4 regions of the Turicibacter sp. St.80E1 genome follow, and region 1 is predicted to be linked to each of the others. Evidence: a T-box and tRNA genes for the amino acid it is inferred to sense, from the RefSeq annotation. Region 1 holds a T-box; the other regions hold tRNA genes.

Region 1 (5,363 bases):
ATAAGATACGTTTTTTCATCACAATCTTCAAAGATAGCAAAAAGGCAAGATTCGTTCATCTTGCCCTTTTGGGTAATCTCTTAATCGTTTTAGTTTCTTTTTCACCTGCGCTATTTGTCAGAATCCTTTTTAATTAAATCCATCGAAATATCAACGAGTGTTGGCGTCCTACTATCCAAGCTTTCAAGGGTCGTCGTCCCTAGTTTACTAAAGTTGGCATCATAAACATCTAATTCTATGTTTTCTCCTTCGTAAAGACGATTTTCTAATAAGATGATTTGATTTTGAAAGTCAAATCCAGCCATCCGTTTATCCCCGTACAAAAACACTTCATAATTCGCATTCTCGATATCATTTAAGTCTATTTTTAATAGTAAATTATCCTCTTGATACAATCCCTTTTGATAGTCTGAGGCTTCCGACGATTTATTACAAAGAACCTCCAAAAACAATTCATCGTCACTAAGACTAAATCTAGAAGCCGGAACACATTGCTCGCGTTCTTTCGAGTCTGTTTCAGGATAGCTTACTTTCTTTTGAATAGTCAGATTCTCATCAACTTCCAAAATCATAAACGAGCCATTTTCCTCGTCAGTCCCAAATATAAACAACTTATTATTAGCGTGATAGAACTCAATAGGACCATCATTTATTCCGAGATTATCTCTAATATCGCAAGAATAAAGTAAATTAAATGATAAATCATAGACTAAAATTTTCTCCTCAATTATTAGATTGTCATCCTCATCTAATTCGGGAGAAGCTGTGTTAGCGTATAGAAAAATTTTATTATTAAACATGACACCATTTCTTATAGCCAGTTCACTTTCAAACTCCTTACAAACCCACTCATCTGCCAAATAGCACGCCCCAGAATTATATAACCCTTCCTCGGCGAATCCTCCATTCACGGTTAAAAAAAGCTGTTGAGAGAATGGATTAATCACATCATAAATTTTATTTAAGGTCGGTAGCGTTGTAATTTCTTTTGTGTCATAATCATAGAATGACGGCGTTTTGGCAATATAGCCATCAAAATACACTTGCTGACCGAGTTGTTTCAGGTAAGAATACTCAATTCCTGTTTCCACTGGAAACTCCTCATAGTTTTTTACCCTTCCTTGATCGTCCGTTGTCACTAAGACGGAGTTGTTATACGGATCTTGACTTACAATATATTTCGCACTAAACTCAGTGGCCGAATCCGATGGACCCCCCTGCTTCATCTGATGAAAGACATAGGAAGCAAGTACAATAAAAATAAGTAAGCCACCCAATTGTAACACTCTTTTTCTCATATTAATCCCCTTTTTTCATTATTTTACCTTCTGATAGAAAAATACATTATCATCCCATAAAATCTGATACGGAGTGACACCTACAATACCTGATGGAATCGGAAAGCTTGTTTTAGCATTCCCTACATTATAACCAGCCGCCAACCACGCCTTGTATACTAATTTTGAACAGTACCAAGCATTTGTGCTAGATAGTGTAGTTTTAATTGCATATGGTTTTCCTATTTGTTGCCTTGCATAATTCACAGCTGTTTTATACTTCGCTTGAGTTGCCCCGCCCACGTATAACTCATCCGTGTTATATTTTGCCCAAAACGACTTATATCTATTTTTACTAGCCACCCCGAAGTCTGGGTGCGCTTCGATCACATAATTGGTTGTAAAATCAGCAATACCCGCATGACCATGGTTCCACTCTACATATACCCCTCCTGTCTTAGGCCATCTCCACGAAAAGGTCTTATCCATACTAATTAAGATATCACCATAATTAGTCCAGTCTGCCCTAGCTGTATAATTTACACTATTAGGGACTAAGCTATCCTTTTTCATTTCTGTAATAGCATCAATCTCCTCTCTATTTAAATCCGCTATAACTTCTAAGACATTTCTAGTAGCATCTTGCCTTTCATCCTCGGGTAACTTATCAATAATAGGTTGATTCAAATCCCTAATTTGTTGTGAATAGGTTTTTAAATCACTTGAACGCATAAGAAAATCTTCAGGCATTATTACCTCATAGTCTGATTTTGCAAAAACACCCTCTGCATTTGCTAATGACATACTTGTAGCCATAAATAGGCCAATAATAACTTTGCTAGTTACTTTCATATAAACTCTCATCTCCTTAATAGTTATTAAATTAATCCCCTATAAAATTTCAGATCAATTCCTCTACAATTTTACAAAAAAACTTTTTTCTGTCAATATACCACAAAAAAATACATTTATGGAATTTATGCTTTTAATAATATTTATGACAAATAATCCCTTTCTCTTTCAACGACAAAAAAACACTTAAACGCCATTAAGCCTTTAAGTGTTTTTTTATTTCATCACATGGATCAATTATTCAGGTAGATAATTTTTACGTTCTGCAATTTCATCTACTAAGAAATGGATAAATTCTTTTAATGGTAATGTTGTTGTTTTTTGTTCTCCAAAGCGGCGGAATGTCACTTCTTTATTCGCAACCTCTTTATCTCCTAAAACAATAGACATTGGAACCTTTTTAGTTTGTGATTCACGGATTTTATATCCCATTTTTTCTTCACGATCGTCTAATTCGAAGCGAACTTTATATTTACGTAACTCTTTCGCTACTTCTTGCGCATACTCTAAATGATATTGGTTATTTACTGGAATCACAGTGACTTGTGTTGGTGCTAACCATAATGGGAATGCCCCTTTATAAGTTTCAATTAAGTAGGCCATAAAACGTTCATATGTTCCGATTAATCCACGGTGCATAACGACAGGACGCACTTTTTCTCCTGTTTCAGAAACGTATGTTAAATCAAAACGTTCTGGTAATAAGAAGTCTAACTGAATAGTTGACATAGTGATATCATGTCCTAATGCTGTTTTAATTTGAATATCTAATTTAGGACCGTAGAAGGCTGCTTCTCCTTCCGCTTCAATAAACGGAATATTATTTTCAACTAATGTTTCACGTAACATTGATTCTGCTGTTTCCCACATTTGATCATCATCAAAATACTTTTCTTTATTTTGAGGGTCACGAAGTGACAGACGATAATAGTTAATTTCCACTCCGAAATCTTTGATTACTCGGTGAATTAACTCTAAGCAGCGTGAGAACTCTTCCTTAATTTGATCGGGACGAACAAATAAGTGAGAATCTGTTAATGTCATCGCACGAACACGTTCAAGACCTGTTAACGCACCTGAAGCTTCAAAACGGTGTTGAATAACTTGCTCAGCATAGCGAATTGGTAAATCACGATATGAACGTAATTTTGTTTTATAAACCATCATATGATGCGGACAAGACATTGGACGTAACACAAGTTCTTCATTATCCATCTCCATTGGAACAAACATATCTTCTTTATAGTGTGACCAGTGTCCTGATGTACGATATAGATCAACTGATCCAAGAACCGGTGTCGCTACGTGTTGATATCCGTATTCTTCCTCTAAATCGATAATGTAACGTTCAATTTGTTGGCGAACTTTCATTCCGTTTGGTAACCAAATAGGTAATCCCTGTCCAACTAATGGACTGAATGTAAATAATTCTAATTCACGTCCGATTTTTTTATGATCGCGCTCTTTACGCTCTTCTAAAATACGTAAATGTTCAGCTAATTGATCTTTTGTATTCGCAGCTGCCCCATAAATACGTGTTAACATTTTATTATCGCTGTCTCCACGCCAATAAGCACCAGCCACATTTAATAATTTAAAGAATTTAATATCTTTTGTATTTGCAACGTGAACCCCACTACATAAGTCAGTGAAATCACCTTCTGAATAAGTAGTAATCACTTCGTTAGCTGGAATAGCGTCAATTAATTCTAATTTATATTCATCGTTTGCAAATAACGCTTTTGCTTCCTCACGGCTTAATTCATGACGAACGATGGGTAAGGCTTCAGAAGAAATTTTGTGCATCATCTTTTCAATAGCCGCTAAATCCGCCTCTGTGATTTTTGCTTCTGTATCAATATCATAGTAGAACCCATCTTCAATCGCTGGACCTACCCCAAATTTTGCATCTGGATATAAACGTTTAACAGCTGCCGCCATTAAATGCGCCGCTGAATGGTTGATAATTTCCCATGCTTCCGGACGATCATTTGTAATTAATTCAATTTTGGCATCTGTTTCAATCGGACGAGTGAAGTCATATAAATGTCCGTTCACCTTTGCAGCCACGCATCGTTTGCGTAATCCTGGTGAAATAGATTGTGCAATCGCCTCAGCAGTTACTCCTTTATCAAATTGTTTTACATTTCCATCAGGGAAAGTAATGTTAATCATAATATTTCCTCCTTTTTGTATCTTTTGATAACGGGAGCGATTATTTTGACAATAAAAAAAATCGCTCCTAATCTTTACAAGTAGGAACGATTAAAATCGCGGTACCATCCTAATTCCGATAAGTTAATTCTTATCAGCAACTTAATTTCGCTTTAACGCAGCAAACGGGAATCTTTTTCAAGTCCAGTTCAAAGGGAGTAATTTAATAAGCGTTCTTAGTAACCTTTCAGCTAATAGTCACTTCTCTAAAAAGACGTTTTTATTAAACCGTATCCTTTTCAAAACCTTTAATATTTATTTATATTATATCACTGAGTCATATTATAATGCATGATTTTTTTAAAATCAAGAAAAAATCTGATGATTTCATCGTTTTTGTCGATAGTTTGTTCCTGCAATTTTAACGGGGACGGTTAAGGCCTTAATTCGTTCTAACACACGTGCTCCTTTAATCTCTTCGACTTCACCTTTTTGCGTATATGAATAGTGATGCTGCAATTGTTGGTAGTCTAGATTAGAACTAAAGAAGGTTGGTAGCCCCTGATGCATGCGATAATTCAAAATGCGTCCAAGGACTTCATCCCTCATCCAACTCGTCATTGACTCACTTCCAATATCATCAAGCATGAGAATCTCAATCTCTTTGAGTTGCTCAATCTTATCGTAAGCACCATTCGTTTCACTATTAAAGCCTGATTTAATTTCAGCAATAAGTTCCGGAAAGTAAACGAGCCCACAAACAATTCCTCGTTGCGATAAAATATTAGCTATTGCACTTAACATATACGTTTTTCCTGTCCCAAACGGTCCATATAAATAAAGACCTCTTCCCTTTTTGGTCGACATATATTCGTTAATAAATAACGTCGCTTTTTCATAAAATTCCACCCGTTCAGGGTCCATAATAAATCTTTCGAAATTAGCGTTTAAAATGTCTGATGGCATATGAAAACTTTTAATATTTTCTAAATGACGTTGATTTAAAGCATATTGGCACGGCGTATATGACACCTTTAACTGTTTATGGACCGGCTTTAACATCGGATAATGCCCCTTTAC
Region 2 (5,363 bases), 690 kb from region 1:
TCGCTTTCGCTTCGGCTCCGTCTCTTCAACTTAACCTTGCACGATATCGTAACTCGCCGGTTCATTCTACAAAAGGCACGCCATCACCCTTTAACGGGCTCTGACTAGTTGTAGGCACACGGTTTCAGGTTCTCTTTCACTCCCCTTCCGGGGTTCTTTTCACCTTTCCCTCACGGTACTGGTTCACTATCGGTCACTAGGTAGTATTTAGCCTTACGAGATGGTCCTCGTTGCTTCCGACGGGATTTCTCGTGTCCCGCCGTACTCAGGATCCCTTCCCTGCTTCACACAATTTCACCTACGGGACTCTCACCCTCTCCGGTTGGCCTTCCCAGACCATTCGGCTATCATGTTCAGTCATTTCTGAAGGTCCTTCTACCCCGGATTACTCCGGTTTGGGCTCCTCCCTGTTCGCTCGCCGCTACTTGGGGAATCGATGTTTCTTTCTTTTCCTCCAGGTACTTAGATGTTTCAGTTCCCTGGGTCTGTCTCCTCTATGGCTATTGATTCACCATACGGTGCTAGCGTATGACCACTAGCGGGTTTCCCCATTCGGATATCCCCGGCTCTTTGCTTACTTACAGCTCCCCGAGGCGTTTCGCCGTTTGTCGCGTCCTTCTTCGACTCCTAGTGCCTAGGCATCCTCCGTGCGCCCTTTATTACTTAACTTTTCTTCTTCAGAAGATATCTAGTTTTCAAAGATCAATTCTTTTTGGTGGAGACTAGGGGGATCGAACCCCTGACCTCCTGCGTGCAAGGCAGGCGCTCTCCCAGCTGAGCTAAGTCCCCATTCTCTTTTTATTTTTTAATGGTCGGGAAGACAGGATTCGAACCTGCGACCCCCTGGTCCCAAACCAGGTGCTCTACCAAGCTGAGCCACTTCCCGTTTTTTATGGCGCGCCCAAGAGGAGTCGAACCCCTAACCTTTTGATCCGTAGTCAAACGCTCTATCCAATTGAGCTATGGGCGCTATTTAGTTGGTGCCTAGGGCCGGAATCGAACCGGCACGGGTGTCACCACCCGCAGGATTTTAAGTCCTGTGCGTCTACCAGTTCCGCCACCCAGGCTTTTTATCTATGCTTTATGTGTTCTTTTTCAGTTAAAAAAATGGTGTCCTGCAGAGGACTCGAACCTCTGACCCTCTGATTAAAAGTCAGATGCTCTACCAACTGAGCTAGCAGGACATCATTGGCTGGGCTAGCTGGATTCGAACCAGCGCATGACGGAGTCAAAGTCCGTTGCCTTACCGCTTGGCTATAGCCCATTCTTAAGTGGTGGTGGGGGACGGATTCGAACCGCCGAACTCTCAGAGAGCGGATTTACAGTCCGCCGCGTTTAGCCACTTCGCTACCCCACCGTATTCTTTTATTATATGGTGCCGGAAGCAGGACTTGAACCCGCAACCTACTGATTACAAGTCAGTTGCTCTACCAATTGAGCTATTCCGGCTCTTTATGGTGGAGGATGACGGGCTCGAACCGCCGACCCTCTGCTTGTAAGGCAGATGCTCTCCCAGCTGAGCTAATCCTCCACTTTTATTTTTAATGGTGACCCGTACGGGATTCGAACCCGTGTATGCATGCGTGAAAGGCATGTGTGTTAAACCGCTTCACCAACGGGCCATTTTTTAATGGCGCCCCAACTAGGACTCGAACCTAGGACCCCTTGATTAACAGTCAAGTGCTCTAACCAACTGAGCTATTGAGGCTTTTTATTTATGGCCTAGCGACGTCCTACTCTCGCACTTGCGTACTACCCTCGGCGCTAAGGAGCTTAACTTCTGTGTTCGGTATGGGAACAGGTGTGCCCTCCTTGCCCTTATCACTAGACCTTCTGTCAGATCTTATCAATCTCACAAAACTAGATATCTTCTGCTTACTTCTTCTTGTCCGGCAACTCTCGCATCACAGTGGTAAAGTTCAATAACTGTTCATCACCTTCGTGATTCCTCAGTTCTTTTCACTTTCTGCCTGTGATAACCGCTCGTTTTTGCCTTTCCTATTTAGTTAAGTCCTCGATCGATTAGTATCAGTCCGCTTCATCTGTCACCAAACTTCCACTCCTGACCTATCTACCTCGTCGTCTTCAAGGGATCTTACTTCTTTCGAATGGGAAATCTCATCTTGAGGGGGGCTTCACGCTTAGATGCTTTCAGCGTTTATCCCTTCCACACGTAGCTACCCAGCTATGCTCCTGGCAGAACAACTGGTACACCAGCGGTGTGTCCATCCCGGTCCTCTCGTACTAAGGACAGCTCCTCTCAAATTTCCTACGCCCACGACGGATAGGGACCGAACTGTCTCACGACGTTCTGAACCCAGCTCGCGTACCGCTTTAATGGGCGAACAGCCCAACCCTTGGGACCGACTACAGCCCCAGGATGCGATGAGCCGACATCGAGGTGCCAAACCTCCCCGTCGATGTGAACTCTTGGGGGAGATCAGCCTGTTATCCCCGGGGTAGCTTTTATCCGTTGAGCGACGGCCCTTCCATTCGGTACCGCCGGATCACTAAGCCCGACTTTCGTCCCTGCTCGACTTGTAGGTCTCGCAGTCAAGCTCCCTTCTGCCTTTACACTCTTCGAATGATTTCCAACCATTCTGAGGGAACCTTTGGGCGCCTCCGTTACTCTTTGGGAGGCGACCGCCCCAGTCAAACTGCCCACCTGACACTGTCCCCTGACCAGCTCATGGCCACGGGTTAGAACCCCAGTAACACAAGGGTAGTATCCCAACAGCGACTCCTCCAAGACTGGCGTCCTGGTCTCTTCGTCTCCTACCTATCCTGTACATGTGTCACCAGTGCTCAATATCAAGCTACAGTAAAGCTCCACGGGGTCTTTCCGTCCTGTCGCGGGTAACCTGCATCTTCACAGGTACTATGATTTCACCGAGTCTCTTGTTGAGACAGCGCCCAGATCGTTACGCCTTTCGTGCGGGTCGGAACTTACCCGACAAGGAATTTCGCTACCTTAGGACCGTTATAGTTACGGCCGCCGTTTACTGGGGCTTCAATTCAAAGCTTCGCTTGCGCTAACCTCTCCTCTTAACCTTCCAGCACCGGGCAGGCGTCAGCCCCTATACATCACCTTGCGGTTTAGCAGAGACCTGTGTTTTTGATAAACAGTCGCCTGGGCCTTTTCACTGCGGCTTGCTTTCACAAGCACCCCTTCTCCCGAAGTTACGGGGTCATTTTGCCGAGTTCCTTAACAAGAGTTCTCTCGCTCATCTTAGGATTCTCTCCTCGCCTACCTGTGTCGGTTATCGGTACGGGCACCTAATAAATTATCCCTAGAAGCTTTTCTTGGAAGCGTGACATCAGCTGACTTCACCCTTGCGGGCTTTCGGCATCACAGCTCAATGTTTCGCCATGCGGATTTGCCTACATGACCACCTCACTGCTTACACGTGAATCCATTCACACGCTCAACTTAGCCTTCTCCGTCACTCCTTCAGTTTATTAAGTGGTACAGGAATCTCTACCTGTTGTCCATCGGCTACGCCTTTCGGCCTCACCTTAGGTCCCGACTTACCCAGGGCGGACGAGCCTTCCCCTGGAAACCTTAGGCTTTCGATGGATAGGATTCTCACCTATCTTTCGCTACTCACACCGGCATTCTCACTTCTAACCGCTCCACAGCTCCTTCCGGTACTGCTTCTGTGCTGTTAGAACGCTCTCCTACCACTGACACTTCGTGTCAATCCGCAGCTTCGGCGGTCCGTTTAGCCCCGGTACATTTTCGGCGCAGAGTCACTCGACTAGTGAGCTATTACGCACTCTTTAAAGGATGGCTGCTTCTAAGCCAACCTCCTAGTTGTCTGTGCATCTCCACATCCTTTTCCACTTAACGGACACTTGGGGGCCTTAGCTGGCGGTCTGGGCTCTTTCCCTTTTGACCATGGACCTTATCACCCACAGTCTGACTCCCGATCATATCTATCTGGCATTCGGAGTTTGATTGAGATCAGTACCCCGAGGTGGGGCCATCACCCATTCAGTGCTCTACCTCCAGTAGACTCTTATCGAGGCTAGCCCTAAAGCTATTTCGGAGAGAACCAGCTATATCCGTGTTCGATTGGAATTTCACCCCTAGCCACAAGTCATCCAAGCACTTTTCAACGTGCCCTGGTTCGGCCCTCCAGTCAGTGTTACCTGACCTTCAGCCTGCTCATGGCTAGCTCACACGGTTTCGGGTCTACAACATCGTACTCCTCGCCCTATTCAGACTCGCTTTCGCTTCGGCTCCGTCTCTTCAACTTAACCTTGCACGATATCGTAACTCGCCGGTTCATTCTACAAAAGGCACGCCATCACCCTTTAACGGGCTCTGACTAGTTGTAGGCACACGGTTTCAGGTTCTCTTTCACTCCCCTTCCGGGGTTCTTTTCACCTTTCCCTCACGGTACTGGTTCACTATCGGTCACTAGGTAGTATTTAGCCTTACGAGATGGTCCTCGTTGCTTCCGACGGGATTTCTCGTGTCCCGCCGTACTCAGGATCCCTTCCCTGCTTCACACAATTTCACCTACGGGACTCTCACCCCCTCCGGTTGGCCTTCCCAGACCATTCGGCTATCATGTTCAGTCATTTCTGAAGGTCCTTCTACCCCGGATTACTCCGGTTTGGGCTCCTCCCTGTTCGCTCGCCGCTACTTGGGGAATCGATGTTTCTTTCTTTTCCTCCAGGTACTTAGATGTTTCAGTTCCCTGGGTCTGTCTCCTCTATGGCTATTGATTCACCATACGGTGCTAGCGTATGACCACTAGCGGGTTTCCCCATTCGGATATCCCCGGCTCTTTGCTTACTTACAGCTCCCCGAGGCGTTTCGCCGTTTGTCGCGTCCTTCTTCGACTCCTAGTGCCTAGGCATCCTCCGTGCGCCCTTTATTACTTAACTTTTCTTCTTCAGAAGATATCTAGTTTTCAAAGATCAATTCCAGGAAAATCGAAATTCTCCCAAAACTAAACAGAACGTCTCTTTCTCCATAGAAAGGAGGTGATCCATCCCCACCTTCCGGTAGGGATACCTTGTTACGACTTCACCCCAATCATCTACCCCACCTTAGGCAGCTCCCTCCTTGCGGTTAGGCCACTGACTTCGGGTGTTGTAAACTCTCGTGGTGTGACGGGCGGTGTGTACAAGACCCGGGAACGTATTCACCGCGACATTCTGATTCGCGATTACTAGCGATTCCAACTTCATGTAGGCGAGTTGCAGCCTACAATCCGAACTGAGATTGGCTTTATGAGGTTTGCTCCACGTCACCGCTTCGCTTCTCTTTGTACCAACCATTGTAGCACGTGTGTAGCCCAGGTCATAAGGGGCATGATGATTTGACGTCATCCCCACCTTCCTCCAGTTTG
Region 3 (5,363 bases), 350 kb from region 1:
TCGCCTCCCAAAGAGTAACGGAGGCGCCCAAAGGTTCCCTCAGAATGGTTGGAAATCATTCGAAGAGTGTAAAGGCAGAAGGGAGCTTGACTGCGAGACCTACAAGTCGAGCAGGGACGAAAGTCGGGCTTAGTGATCCGGCGGTACCGAATGGAAGGGCCGTCGCTCAACGGATAAAAGCTACCCCGGGGATAACAGGCTGATCTCCCCCAAGAGTTCACATCGACGGGGAGGTTTGGCACCTCGATGTCGGCTCATCGCATCCTGGGGCTGTAGTCGGTCCCAAGGGTTGGGCTGTTCGCCCATTAAAGCGGTACGCGAGCTGGGTTCAGAACGTCGTGAGACAGTTCGGTCCCTATCCGTCGTGGGCGTAGGAAATTTGAGAGGAGCTGTCCTTAGTACGAGAGGACCGGGATGGACACACCGCTGGTGTACCAGTTGTTCTGCCAGGAGCATAGCTGGGTAGCTACGTGTGGAAGGGATAAACGCTGAAAGCATCTAAGCGTGAAGCCCCCCTCAAGATGAGATTTCCCATTCGAAAGAAGTAAGATCCCTTGAAGACGACGAGGTAGATAGGTCAGGAGTGGAAGTTTGGTGACAGATGAAGCGGACTGATACTAATCGATCGAGGACTTAACTAAATAGGAAAGGCAAAAACGAGCGGTTATCACAGGCAGAAAGTGAAAAGAACTGAGGAATCACGAAGGTGATGAACAGTTATTGAACTTTACCACTGTGATGCGAGAGTTGCCGGACAAGAGGAAGTAAGCAGAAGATATCTAGTTTTGTGAGATTGATAAGATCTGACAGAAGGTCTAGTGATAAGGGCAAGGAGGGCACACCTGTTCCCATACCGAACACAGAAGTTAAGCTCCTTAGCGCCGAGGGTAGTACGCAAGTGCGAGAGTAGGACGTCGCTAGGCCATAAATAAAAAGCCTCAATAGCTCAGTTGGTTAGAGCACTTGACTGTTAATCAAGGGGTCCTAGGTTCGAGTCCTAGTTGGGGCGCCATTAAAAAATGGCCCGTTGGTGAAGCGGTTTAACACCCATGCCTTTCACGCATGCATACACGGGTTCGAATCCCGTACGGGTCACCATTAAAGATAAAAGCGGAGGATTAGCTCAGCTGGGAGAGCATCTGCCTTACAAGCAGAGGGTCGGCGGTTCGAGTCCGTCATCCTCCACCATAAATAGCCGGAATAGCTCAATTGGTAGAGCAACTGACTTGTAATCAGTAGGTTGCGGGTTCAAGTCCTGCTTCCGGCACCATATAACAAAAGAATACGGTGGGGTAGCGAAGTGGCTAAACGCGGCGGACTGTAAATCCGCTCTCTGAGAGTTCGGCGGTTCGAATCCGTCCCCCACCACCACTTAAGAATGGGCTATAGCCAAGCGGTAAGGCAACGGACTTTGACTCCGTCATGCGCTGGTTCGAATCCAGCTAGCCCAGCCAATGATGTCCTGCTAGCTCAGTTGGTAGAGCATCTGACTTTTAATCAGAGGGTCAGAGGTTCGAGTCCTCTGCAGGACACCATTTTGAAAAAGGCGCGTGCCTGAAATAACGATATGCCTGGGTGGCGGAACTGGTAGACGCACAGGACTTAAAATCCTGCGGGTGGTGACACCCGTGCCGGTTCGATTCCGGCCCTAGGCACCAACTAAATAGCGCCCATAGCTCAATTGGATAGAGCGTTTGACTACGGATCAAAAGGTTAGGGGTTCGACTCCTCTTGGGCGCGCCATAAAAAACGGGAAGTGGCTCAGCTTGGTAGAGCACCTGGTTTGGGACCAGGGGGTCGCAGGTTCGAATCCTGTCTTCCCGACCATTAAAAAAGAAAAAGAGAATGGGGACTTAGCTCAGCTGGGAGAGCGCCTGCCTTGCACGCAGGAGGTCAGGGGTTCGATCCCCCTAGTCTCCACCAATTAAATAAGTATCATGTTAGTATCATGGCGGAGTAGCTCAACTGGCTAGAGCGTACGGTTCATACCCGTGAGGTTGGGGGTTCGAGTCCCTCCTCCGCTACCAAAAATAGGACCGGACCCTTAGCTCAGTTGGTTAGAGCTATCGGCTCATAACCGATCGGTCGTAGGTTCGAGTCCTACAGGGTCCACCACTTTTCATACATTATTCGGAGGAATACCCAAGTCCGGCTGAAGGGATCGGTCTTGAAAACCGACAGGGCGTGAAAGCGTCGCGGGGGTTCGAATCCCTCTTCCTCCGCCATATTAAAATAAATAAACATCGCGGGGTGGAGCAGTTGGTAGCTCGTCGGGCTCATAACCCGAAGGTCGCAGGTTCAAGTCCTGTCCCCGCAACCAAAAGGTCCAGTGGTGTAGCGGTTAACATGCCTGCCTGTCACGCAGGAGATCGCGGGTTCGATTCCCGTCTGGACCGCCATTTAAATAATAAATAAAAGGCTTGGTAGCTCAGTCGGTAGAGCAAAGGACTGAAAATCCTTGTGTCGGCGGTTCGATTCCGTCCCAAGCCACCATGATGGAGGATTAGCTCAGCTGGGAGAGCATCTGCCTTACAAGCAGAGGGTCGGCGGTTCGAGCCCGTCATCCTCCACCATAAAAGTCCTGCTAGCTCAGTTGGTAGAGCATCTGACTTTTAATCAGAGGGTCAGAGGTTCGAGTCCTCTGCAGGACACCATTCATAATGCGGGTGTGGCGGAATTGGCAGACGCGCTAGATTTAGGCTCTAGTACCTTTGGTGTGCAGGTTCAACTCCTGTCACCCGCACCATTATAGTAAAATAAGGTAATCTTTATTATAGTATTATCTTTTTTTATTTTAGAGAATAAATACCATTGCATATAAAAGAAACTGGTTATAAACCAGTTTTTTTTAGGCTCTTTGTCAAATCGTGTGGGTGAATAAAATCTATACATGTAATCAAGAGGAATTAGGCCATTCTTTAGACGGCTTGGTTCCTCTTCTTTTTTTGTTCAAAAGTGTATTTATGAATAATCAAAATTCTTGCTTTGAAATGGTAGAAACTACGGTATCCGAAGGCAATACGTTTAATGACTTTAATGTTATTGTTAATTCCTTCGAGTACTCCATTGGTATAAGGAGTTTCGATAGTATTTTTGACATAATCTTGATAATGAGTGAGTGTTTTTAAAGCTGTTTTCATTTCGTGTGAAAGCAGGTCAGAGGGGTGTTGAATGGCATGATGAAATATTTCAAGGTTACGAAGTTTAATAGCCTGTTGGACAGTTTGGTAGAAATCATAAGTCTCCTTTAGTTCAGGGTCTAGGGCTAATAAAAAGTCAATAATTTCTTGTTGAGAGATCATCTTTTTGAAGCAGTTGGAATAGAAGTAATGAGTGGCATTAAGATCTTCTTGGGCTTTTAAGAGAAGTCGCCAATAATGTTTGAATTTATTATAAAACTCTTTATTTTGATTCATGAAACGAATGCGTGTTTTATTAAGAGCACGAGAGACTAGTTGAACGATATGAAATTTATCTAAAACAATCTTAGCCTTAGGGAATACCTCTTTAATGAGTGTCATATAAGGGGCGTACATGTCAATGACGACGTGGGTTACACCTTCACGAGCTGCTTTAGAAAATCGCATAAAATAAGTCCTTAGTGTACTTAAGCGACGGTCTTCAACGATATCAATTAGCTTTCCATTGGACGCATCACAAAAAATGAAGGACATTGCTCCCTCGGCCGATTTAACCGACTTAAACTCGTCAAAACAAAGAACTTTTGGGAGAGAATTAAAGGGAAGCGGCTGTTCTTCATAGGAAGAATGAATGACGCGGTTAACGGTTGAATGAGAAACGTTAAGCTCACGTGCAATATCTGTTTCGGATTTCTTATGACTAGCTTCTAAAAAGATGGCTTGTTTTACGGGAGTGGAAATAAAACAATTAGGGTTAACAAGAGATGTTTCTAGGGTAAATGTTCGGTCACAATGACGGCATTTATAACGTTGTTTTTTTAAGTCTAGATAAGCATCAAATCCGGAAATTTTGACTAGCTTAATACGTGAAGTTTTGAAGCCGTGTTTAATGATATTTGAGTCAAAAGAATGACCACAGTGGTAGCAATGAGTCGGTTGAAAAGAAAGAGTCCCTAAAATAAGTTTAGAACGAACATTCTTAATCTGAGTTTCCTGGATACAATTTTCTGAAAAAGTAATATTTTTATCTTTTAAATCAAGTAAAGTTGAGATACAATTAGTATGAGACATAAAACCAATCCTTTCGTGTTGTTTTAGCCGATTACATTGTATAGGATTTTGGGGACTATGTCTCTTTTTTTTGTCTCAATATTTATGGCAATCAAAAAGGTGTGAGTAATCCCACCCACACCAAAAATTATAGAACCTAAAAAAGATAAGTTTTTAAAACACTCAATAAAAGTTAGATTATTGTAAAAGTCTTTTCTAATCCTATACCAGTGTATAACCCAAAAGATCAGAATTGATTTATATCGTCTAGGGGGTCAGGATTATATGAAGATACAGTTCTGTTTCGGAATAATGTCTTTGATTAAATCACGCGTATTAGAATGCAAAGCTTTTTTCTTCTTGTAAGTCCTCTCAAAAATAAGGGTTAATTTTTATTTAATTAATTGAGGCGAGTATGATGCTAGTCATGAAAAGTAGTATATAATATATACATTTAAGTAATAATATGTAGGATTTCTTTTTTCATCACATTGTTATGATAAAATTTATTATATTACTTTGATTAACTTAAAATTTAATATTATTTGTATTGACTTTCTTTTATTTTAACTATATAATGATATTAGTAATTATTACTGATAATAAAGGAGGAAATAAGAATGTCTTTAATCAATACTCAAGTTAAAGAATTTGCAGTACAAGCATATCATAATGGGGAATTCAAAGAGGTAACTTCTGAATCAATTAAAGGAAAATGGTCAGTATTTTTCTTCTATCCAGCAGACTTTACATTTGTATGTCCAACTGAATTAGGAGATTTAGCAGATAGCTATGCTAAATTCCAAGAAATCGGATGTGAAATTTATTCAGTATCAACAGATACTCATTTCGTACATAAAGCATGGGCAGATGCTACAGAAACAATCGGTAAAATTAAATACCCTATGTTAGCTGACCCAACAGGAACTTTAACTCGTAACTTTGAAGTTATGATCGAAGAAGAAGGATTAGCATTACGTGGAAGCTTTGTAGTAAATCCAGAAGGTGTAATCAAAGCGTATGAAATCCATGACAATGGAATTGGACGTAACGCGGAAGAGTTATTACGTAAAGTTCAAGCTGCTCAATTCGTTGCTGAACATGGTGATCAAGTATGTCCTGCAAAATGGCAACCAGGTGCAGAAACATTAACTCCAAGCTTAGACTTAGTAG
Region 4 (5,363 bases), 720 kb from region 1:
ACAGTGGTAAAGTTCAATAACTGTTCATCACCTTCGTGATTCCTCAGTTCTTTTCACTTTCTGCCTGTGATAACCGCTCGTTTTTGCCTTTCCTATTTAGTTAAGTCCTCGATCGATTAGTATCAGTCCGCTTCATCTGTCACCAAACTTCCACTCCTGACCTATCTACCTCGTCGTCTTCAAGGGATCTTACTTCTTTCGAATGGGAAATCTCATCTTGAGGGGGGCTTCACGCTTAGATGCTTTCAGCGTTTATCCCTTCCACACGTAGCTACCCAGCTATGCTCCTGGCAGAACAACTGGTACACCAGCGGTGTGTCCATCCCGGTCCTCTCGTACTAAGGACAGCTCCTCTCAAATTTCCTACGCCCACGACGGATAGGGACCGAACTGTCTCACGACGTTCTGAACCCAGCTCGCGTACCGCTTTAATGGGCGAACAGCCCAACCCTTGGGACCGACTACAGCCCCAGGATGCGATGAGCCGACATCGAGGTGCCAAACCTCCCCGTCGATGTGAACTCTTGGGGGAGATCAGCCTGTTATCCCCGGGGTAGCTTTTATCCGTTGAGCGACGGCCCTTCCATTCGGTACCGCCGGATCACTAAGCCCGACTTTCGTCCCTGCTCGACTTGTTGGTCTCGCAGTCAAGCTCCCTTCTGCCTTTACACTCTTCGAATGATTTCCAACCATTCTGAGGGAACCTTTGGGCGCCTCCGTTACTCTTTGGGAGGCGACCGCCCCAGTCAAACTGCCCACCTGACACTGTCCCCTGACCAGCTCATGGCCACGGGTTAGAACCCCAGTAACACAAGGGTAGTATCCCAACAGCGACTCCTCCAAGACTGGCGTCCTGGTCTCTTCGTCTCCTACCTATCCTGTACATGTGTCACCAGTGCTCAATATCAAGCTACAGTAAAGCTCCACGGGGTCTTTCCGTCCTGTCGCGGGTAACCTGCATCTTCACAGGTACTATGATTTCACCGAGTCTCTTGTTGAGACAGCGCCCAGATCGTTACGCCTTTCGTGCGGGTCGGAACTTACCCGACAAGGAATTTCGCTACCTTAGGACCGTTATAGTTACGGCCGCCGTTTACTGGGGCTTCAATTCAAAGCTTCGCTTGCGCTAACCTCTCCTCTTAACCTTCCAGCACCGGGCAGGCGTCAGCCCCTATACATCACCTTGCGGTTTAGCAGAGACCTGTGTTTTTGATAAACAGTCGCCTGGGCCTTTTCACTGCGGCTTGCTTTCACAAGCACCCCTTCTCCCGAAGTTACGGGGTCATTTTGCCGAGTTCCTTAACAAGAGTTCTCTCGCTCATCTTAGGATTCTCTCCTCGCCTACCTGTGTCGGTTATCGGTACGGGCACCTAATAAATTATCCCTAGAAGCTTTTCTTGGAAGCGTGACATCAGCTGACTTCACCCTTGCGGGCTTTCGGCATCACAGCTCAATGTTTCGCCATGCGGATTTGCCTACATGACCACCTCACTGCTTACACGTGAATCCATTCACACGCTCAACTTAGCCTTCTCCGTCACTCCTTCAGTTTATTAAGTGGTACAGGAATCTCTACCTGTTGTCCATCGGCTACGCCTTTCGGCCTCACCTTAGGTCCCGACTTACCCAGGGCGGACGAGCCTTCCCCTGGAAACCTTAGGCTTTCGATGGATAGGATTCTCACCTATCTTTCGCTACTCACACCGGCATTCTCACTTCTAACCGCTCCACAGCTCCTTCCGGTACTGCTTCTCCGCTGTTAGAACGCTCTCCTACCACTGACACTTCGTGTCAATCCGCAGCTTCGGCGGTCCGTTTAGCCCCGGTACATTTTCGGCGCAGAGTCACTCGACTAGTGAGCTATTACGCACTCTTTAAAGGATGGCTGCTTCTAAGCCAACCTCCTAGTTGTCTGTGCATCTCCACATCCTTTTCCACTTAACGGACACTTGGGGGCCTTAGCTGGCGGTCTGGGCTCTTTCCCTTTTGACCATGGACCTTATCACCCACAGTCTGACTCCCGATTATATCTATCTGGCATTCGGAGTTTGATTGAGATCAGTACCCCGAGGTGGGGCCATCACCCATTCAGTGCTCTACCTCCAGTAGACTCTTATCGAGGCTAGCCCTAAAGCTATTTCGGAGAGAACCAGCTATATCCGTGTTCGATTGGAATTTCACCCCTAGCCACAAGTCATCCAAGCACTTTTCAACGTGCCCTGGTTCGGCCCTCCAGTCAGTGTTACCTGACCTTCAGCCTGCTCATGGCTAGCTCACACGGTTTCGGGTCTACAACATCGTACTCCTCGCCCTATTCAGACTCGCTTTCGCTTCGGCTCCGTCTCTTCAACTTAACCTTGCACGATATCGTAACTCGCCGGTTCATTCTACAAAAGGCACGCCATCACCCTTTAACGGGCTCTGACTAGTTGTAGGCACACGGTTTCAGGTTCTCTTTCACTCCCCTTCCGGGGTTCTTTTCACCTTTCCCTCACGGTACTGGTTCACTATCGGTCACTAGGTAGTATTTAGCCTTACGAGATGGTCCTCGTTGCTTCCGACGGGATTTCTCGTGTCCCGCCGTACTCAGGATCCCTTCCCTGCTTCACACAATTTCACCTACGGGACTCTCACCCTCTCCGGTTGGCCTTCCCAGACCATTCGGCTATCATGTTCAGTCATTTCTGAAGGTCCTTCTACCCCGGATTACTCCGGTTTGGGCTCCTCCCTGTTCGCTCGCCGCTACTTGGGGAATCGATGTTTCTTTCTTTTCCTCCAGGTACTTAGATGTTTCAGTTCCCTGGGTCTGTCTCCTCTATGGCTATTGATTCACCATACGGTGCTAGCGTATGACCACTAGCGGGTTTCCCCATTCGGATATCCCCGGCTCTTTGCTTACTTACAGCTCCCCGAGGCGTTTCGCCGTTTGTCGCGTCCTTCTTCGACTCCTAGTGCCTAGGCATCCTCCGTGCGCCCTTTATTACTTAACTTTTCTTCTTCAGAAGATATCTAGTTTTCAAAGATCAATTCTTTTTGGTGGAGACTAGGGGGATCGAACCCCTGACCTCCTGCGTGCAAGGCAGGCGCTCTCCCAGCTGAGCTAAGTCCCCATTCTCTTTTTCTTTTTTAATGGTCGGGAAGACAGGATTCGAACCTGCGACCCCCTGGTCCCAAACCAGGTGCTCTACCAAGCTGAGCCACTTCCCGTTTTTTATGGCGCGCCCAAGAGGAGTCGAACCCCTAACCTTTTGATCCGTAGTCAAACGCTCTATCCAATTGAGCTATGGGCGCTATTTAGTTGGTGCCTAGGGCCGGAATCGAACCGGCACGGGTGTCACCACCCGCAGGATTTTAAGTCCTGTGCGTCTACCAGTTCCGCCACCCAGGCTTTTTATCTATGCTTTATGTACTCTTTTTCAGTTAAAAAAATGGTGTCCTGCAGAGGACTCGAACCTCTGACCCTCTGATTAAAAGTCAGATGCTCTACCAACTGAGCTAGCAGGACATCATTGGCTGGGCTAGCTGGATTCGAACCAGCGCATGACGGAGTCAAAGTCCGTTGCCTTACCGCTTGGCTATAGCCCATTCTTAAGTGGTGGTGGGGGACGGATTCGAACCGCCGAACTCTCAGAGAGCGGATTTACAGTCCGCCGCGTTTAGCCACTTCGCTACCCCACCGTATTCTTTTATTATATGGTGCCGGAAGCAGGACTTGAACCCGCAACCTACTGATTACAAGTCAGTTGCTCTACCAATTGAGCTATTCCGGCTCTTTATTAAATTGGTGCCTAGGGCCGGAATCGAACCGGCACGGGTGTCACCACCCGCAGGATTTTAAGTCCTGTGCGTCTACCAGTTCCGCCACCCAGGCACATTACTATCTAATTGGAGGCGCCAATCGGATTTGAACCGATGATCAGGGAGTTGCAGTCCCACGCCTTACCACTTGGCTATGGCGCCTAATCATATAAGATATGGGGCGACTGATGGGAATCGAACCCACGAATGTCGGAGCCACAATCCGATGCGTTAACCACTTCGCCACAATCGCCATGGCAGGGGTGACAGGAATCGAACCCACACTAACGGTTTTGGAGACCGCTGTTCTACCGTTAAACTACACCCCTATTTATAATGGTGCCGGAAGCAGGACTTGAACCCGCAACCTACTGATTACAAGTCAGTTGCTCTACCAATTGAGCTATTCCGGCTCTTTATGGTGGAGGATGACGGGCTCGAACCGCCGACCCTCTGCTTGTAAGGCAGATGCTCTCCCAGCTGAGCTAATCCTCCACTTTTATCTTTAATGGTGACCCGTACGGGATTCGAACCCGTGTATGCATGCGTGAAAGGCATGTGTGTTAAACCGCTTCACCAACGGGCCATTTTTTAATGGCGCCCCAACTAGGACTCGAACCTAGGACCCCTTGATTAACAGTCAAGTGCTCTAACCAACTGAGCTATTGAGGCTTTTTATTTATGGCCTAGCGACGTCCTACTCTCGCACTTGCGTACTACCCTCGGCGCTAAGGAGCTTAACTTCTGTGTTCGGTATGGGAACAGGTGTGCCCTCCTTGCCCTTATCACTAGACCTTCTGTCAGATTTCATCAATCTCACAAAACTAGATATCTTCTGCTTACTTCTTCTTGTCCGGCAACTCTCGCATCACAGTGGTAAAGTTCAATAACTGTTCATCACCTTCGTGATTCCTCAGTTCTTTTCACTTTCTGCCTGTGATAACCGCTCGTTTTTGCCTTTCCTATTTAGTTAAGTCCTCGATCGATTAGTATCAGTCCGCTTCATCTGTCACCAAACTTCCACTCCTGACCTATCTACCTCGTCGTCTTCAAGGGATCTTACTTCTTTCGAATGGGAAATCTCATCTTGAGGGGGGCTTCACGCTTAGATGCTTTCAGCGTTTATCCCTTCCACACGTAGCTACCCAGCTATGCTCCTGGCAGAACAACTGGTACACCAGCGGTGTGTCCATCCCGGTCCTCTCGTACTAAGGACAGCTCCTCTCAAATTTCCTACGCCCACGACGGATAGGGACCGAACTGTCTCACGACGTTCTGAACCCAGCTCGCGTACCGCTTTAATGGGCGAACAGCCCAACCCTTGGGACCGACTACAGCCCCAGGATGCGATGAGCCGACATCGAGGTGCCAAACCTCCCCGTCGATGTGAACTCTTGGGGGAGATCAGCCTGTTATCCCCGGGGTAGCTTTTATCCGTTGAGCGACGGCCCTTCCATTCGGTACCGCCGGATCACTAAGCCCGACTTTCGTCCCTGCTCGACTTGTTGGTCTCGCAGTCAAGCTCCCTTCTGCCTTTACACTCTTCGAATGATTTCCAACCATTC

Evidence for each region. The T-box of region 1 lies ahead of thrS (threonine--tRNA ligase). A T-box ahead of a tRNA ligase gene usually reads a tRNA of that ligase, here a tRNA-Thr.
Region 2: it has a tRNA-Thr gene. The T-box ahead of thrS (threonine--tRNA ligase) is inferred to sense a tRNA for this amino acid. The anticodon was not compared.
Region 3: it has a tRNA-Thr gene. The T-box ahead of thrS (threonine--tRNA ligase) is inferred to sense a tRNA for this amino acid. The anticodon was not compared.
Region 4: it has a tRNA-Thr gene. The T-box ahead of thrS (threonine--tRNA ligase) is inferred to sense a tRNA for this amino acid. The anticodon was not compared.

What each region holds. Positions count from the first base shown of each region.
Region 1 covers NZ_AP039386.1:662,296-667,658, reverse strand. The annotation lists gene AC6I0I_RS03075 (hypothetical protein) at 111-1,298, opposite strand; gene AC6I0I_RS03070 (YiiX/YebB-like N1pC/P60 family cysteine hydrolase) at 1,317-2,129, opposite strand; gene thrS (threonine--tRNA ligase) at 2,367-4,304, opposite strand; T-box leader at 4,384-4,595, opposite strand; gene dnaI (primosomal protein DnaI) at 4,671-5,363, opposite strand, start outside.
Region 2 covers NZ_AP039386.1:2,338,701-2,344,063, forward strand. The annotation lists rRNA gene AC6I0I_RS11290 (23S ribosomal RNA) at 1-669, opposite strand, end outside; tRNA gene AC6I0I_RS11295 (tRNA-Ala) at 714-789, opposite strand; tRNA gene AC6I0I_RS11300 (tRNA-Pro) at 810-886, opposite strand; tRNA gene AC6I0I_RS11305 (tRNA-Arg) at 894-970, opposite strand; tRNA gene AC6I0I_RS11310 (tRNA-Leu) at 979-1,067, opposite strand; tRNA gene AC6I0I_RS11315 (tRNA-Lys) at 1,109-1,184, opposite strand; tRNA gene AC6I0I_RS11320 (tRNA-Gln) at 1,190-1,264, opposite strand; tRNA gene AC6I0I_RS11325 (tRNA-Tyr) at 1,273-1,357, opposite strand; tRNA gene AC6I0I_RS11330 (tRNA-Thr) at 1,374-1,449, opposite strand; tRNA gene AC6I0I_RS11335 (tRNA-Val) at 1,456-1,531, opposite strand; tRNA gene AC6I0I_RS11340 (tRNA-Glu) at 1,546-1,622, opposite strand; tRNA gene AC6I0I_RS11345 (tRNA-Asn) at 1,632-1,708, opposite strand; rRNA gene rrf (5S ribosomal RNA) at 1,721-1,829, opposite strand; rRNA gene AC6I0I_RS11355 (23S ribosomal RNA) at 2,003-4,896, opposite strand; rRNA gene AC6I0I_RS11360 (16S ribosomal RNA) at 4,989-5,363, opposite strand, start outside.
Region 3 covers NZ_AP039386.1:309,618-314,980, forward strand. The annotation lists rRNA gene AC6I0I_RS01420 (23S ribosomal RNA) at 1-641, shown strand, start outside; rRNA gene rrf (5S ribosomal RNA) at 815-923, shown strand; tRNA gene AC6I0I_RS01430 (tRNA-Asn) at 936-1,012, shown strand; tRNA gene AC6I0I_RS01435 (tRNA-Glu) at 1,022-1,098, shown strand; tRNA gene AC6I0I_RS01440 (tRNA-Val) at 1,113-1,188, shown strand; tRNA gene AC6I0I_RS01445 (tRNA-Thr) at 1,195-1,270, shown strand; tRNA gene AC6I0I_RS01450 (tRNA-Tyr) at 1,287-1,371, shown strand; tRNA gene AC6I0I_RS01455 (tRNA-Gln) at 1,380-1,454, shown strand; tRNA gene AC6I0I_RS01460 (tRNA-Lys) at 1,460-1,535, shown strand; tRNA gene AC6I0I_RS01465 (tRNA-Leu) at 1,570-1,658, shown strand; tRNA gene AC6I0I_RS01470 (tRNA-Arg) at 1,667-1,743, shown strand; tRNA gene AC6I0I_RS01475 (tRNA-Pro) at 1,751-1,827, shown strand; tRNA gene AC6I0I_RS01480 (tRNA-Ala) at 1,848-1,923, shown strand; tRNA gene AC6I0I_RS01485 (tRNA-Met) at 1,951-2,027, shown strand; tRNA gene AC6I0I_RS01490 (tRNA-Ile) at 2,039-2,115, shown strand; tRNA gene AC6I0I_RS01495 (tRNA-Ser) at 2,133-2,225, shown strand; tRNA gene AC6I0I_RS01500 (tRNA-Met) at 2,245-2,320, shown strand; tRNA gene AC6I0I_RS01505 (tRNA-Asp) at 2,324-2,399, shown strand; tRNA gene AC6I0I_RS01510 (tRNA-Phe) at 2,418-2,493, shown strand; tRNA gene AC6I0I_RS01515 (tRNA-Val) at 2,498-2,573, shown strand; tRNA gene AC6I0I_RS01520 (tRNA-Lys) at 2,579-2,654, shown strand; tRNA gene AC6I0I_RS01525 (tRNA-Leu) at 2,663-2,746, shown strand; gene AC6I0I_RS01530 (ISL3 family transposase) at 2,919-4,211, opposite strand; gene ahpC (alkyl hydroperoxide reductase subunit C) at 4,811-5,363, shown strand, end outside.
Region 4 covers NZ_AP039386.1:2,309,299-2,314,661, forward strand. The annotation lists rRNA gene AC6I0I_RS11100 (23S ribosomal RNA) at 97-2,990, opposite strand; tRNA gene AC6I0I_RS11105 (tRNA-Ala) at 3,035-3,110, opposite strand; tRNA gene AC6I0I_RS11110 (tRNA-Pro) at 3,131-3,207, opposite strand; tRNA gene AC6I0I_RS11115 (tRNA-Arg) at 3,215-3,291, opposite strand; tRNA gene AC6I0I_RS11120 (tRNA-Leu) at 3,300-3,388, opposite strand; tRNA gene AC6I0I_RS11125 (tRNA-Lys) at 3,430-3,505, opposite strand; tRNA gene AC6I0I_RS11130 (tRNA-Gln) at 3,511-3,585, opposite strand; tRNA gene AC6I0I_RS11135 (tRNA-Tyr) at 3,594-3,678, opposite strand; tRNA gene AC6I0I_RS11140 (tRNA-Thr) at 3,695-3,770, opposite strand; tRNA gene AC6I0I_RS11145 (tRNA-Leu) at 3,783-3,871, opposite strand; tRNA gene AC6I0I_RS11150 (tRNA-Cys) at 3,887-3,960, opposite strand; tRNA gene AC6I0I_RS11155 (tRNA-His) at 3,976-4,051, opposite strand; tRNA gene AC6I0I_RS11160 (tRNA-Trp) at 4,054-4,127, opposite strand; tRNA gene AC6I0I_RS11165 (tRNA-Thr) at 4,136-4,211, opposite strand; tRNA gene AC6I0I_RS11170 (tRNA-Val) at 4,218-4,293, opposite strand; tRNA gene AC6I0I_RS11175 (tRNA-Glu) at 4,308-4,384, opposite strand; tRNA gene AC6I0I_RS11180 (tRNA-Asn) at 4,394-4,470, opposite strand; rRNA gene rrf (5S ribosomal RNA) at 4,483-4,591, opposite strand; rRNA gene AC6I0I_RS11190 (23S ribosomal RNA) at 4,765-5,363, opposite strand, start outside.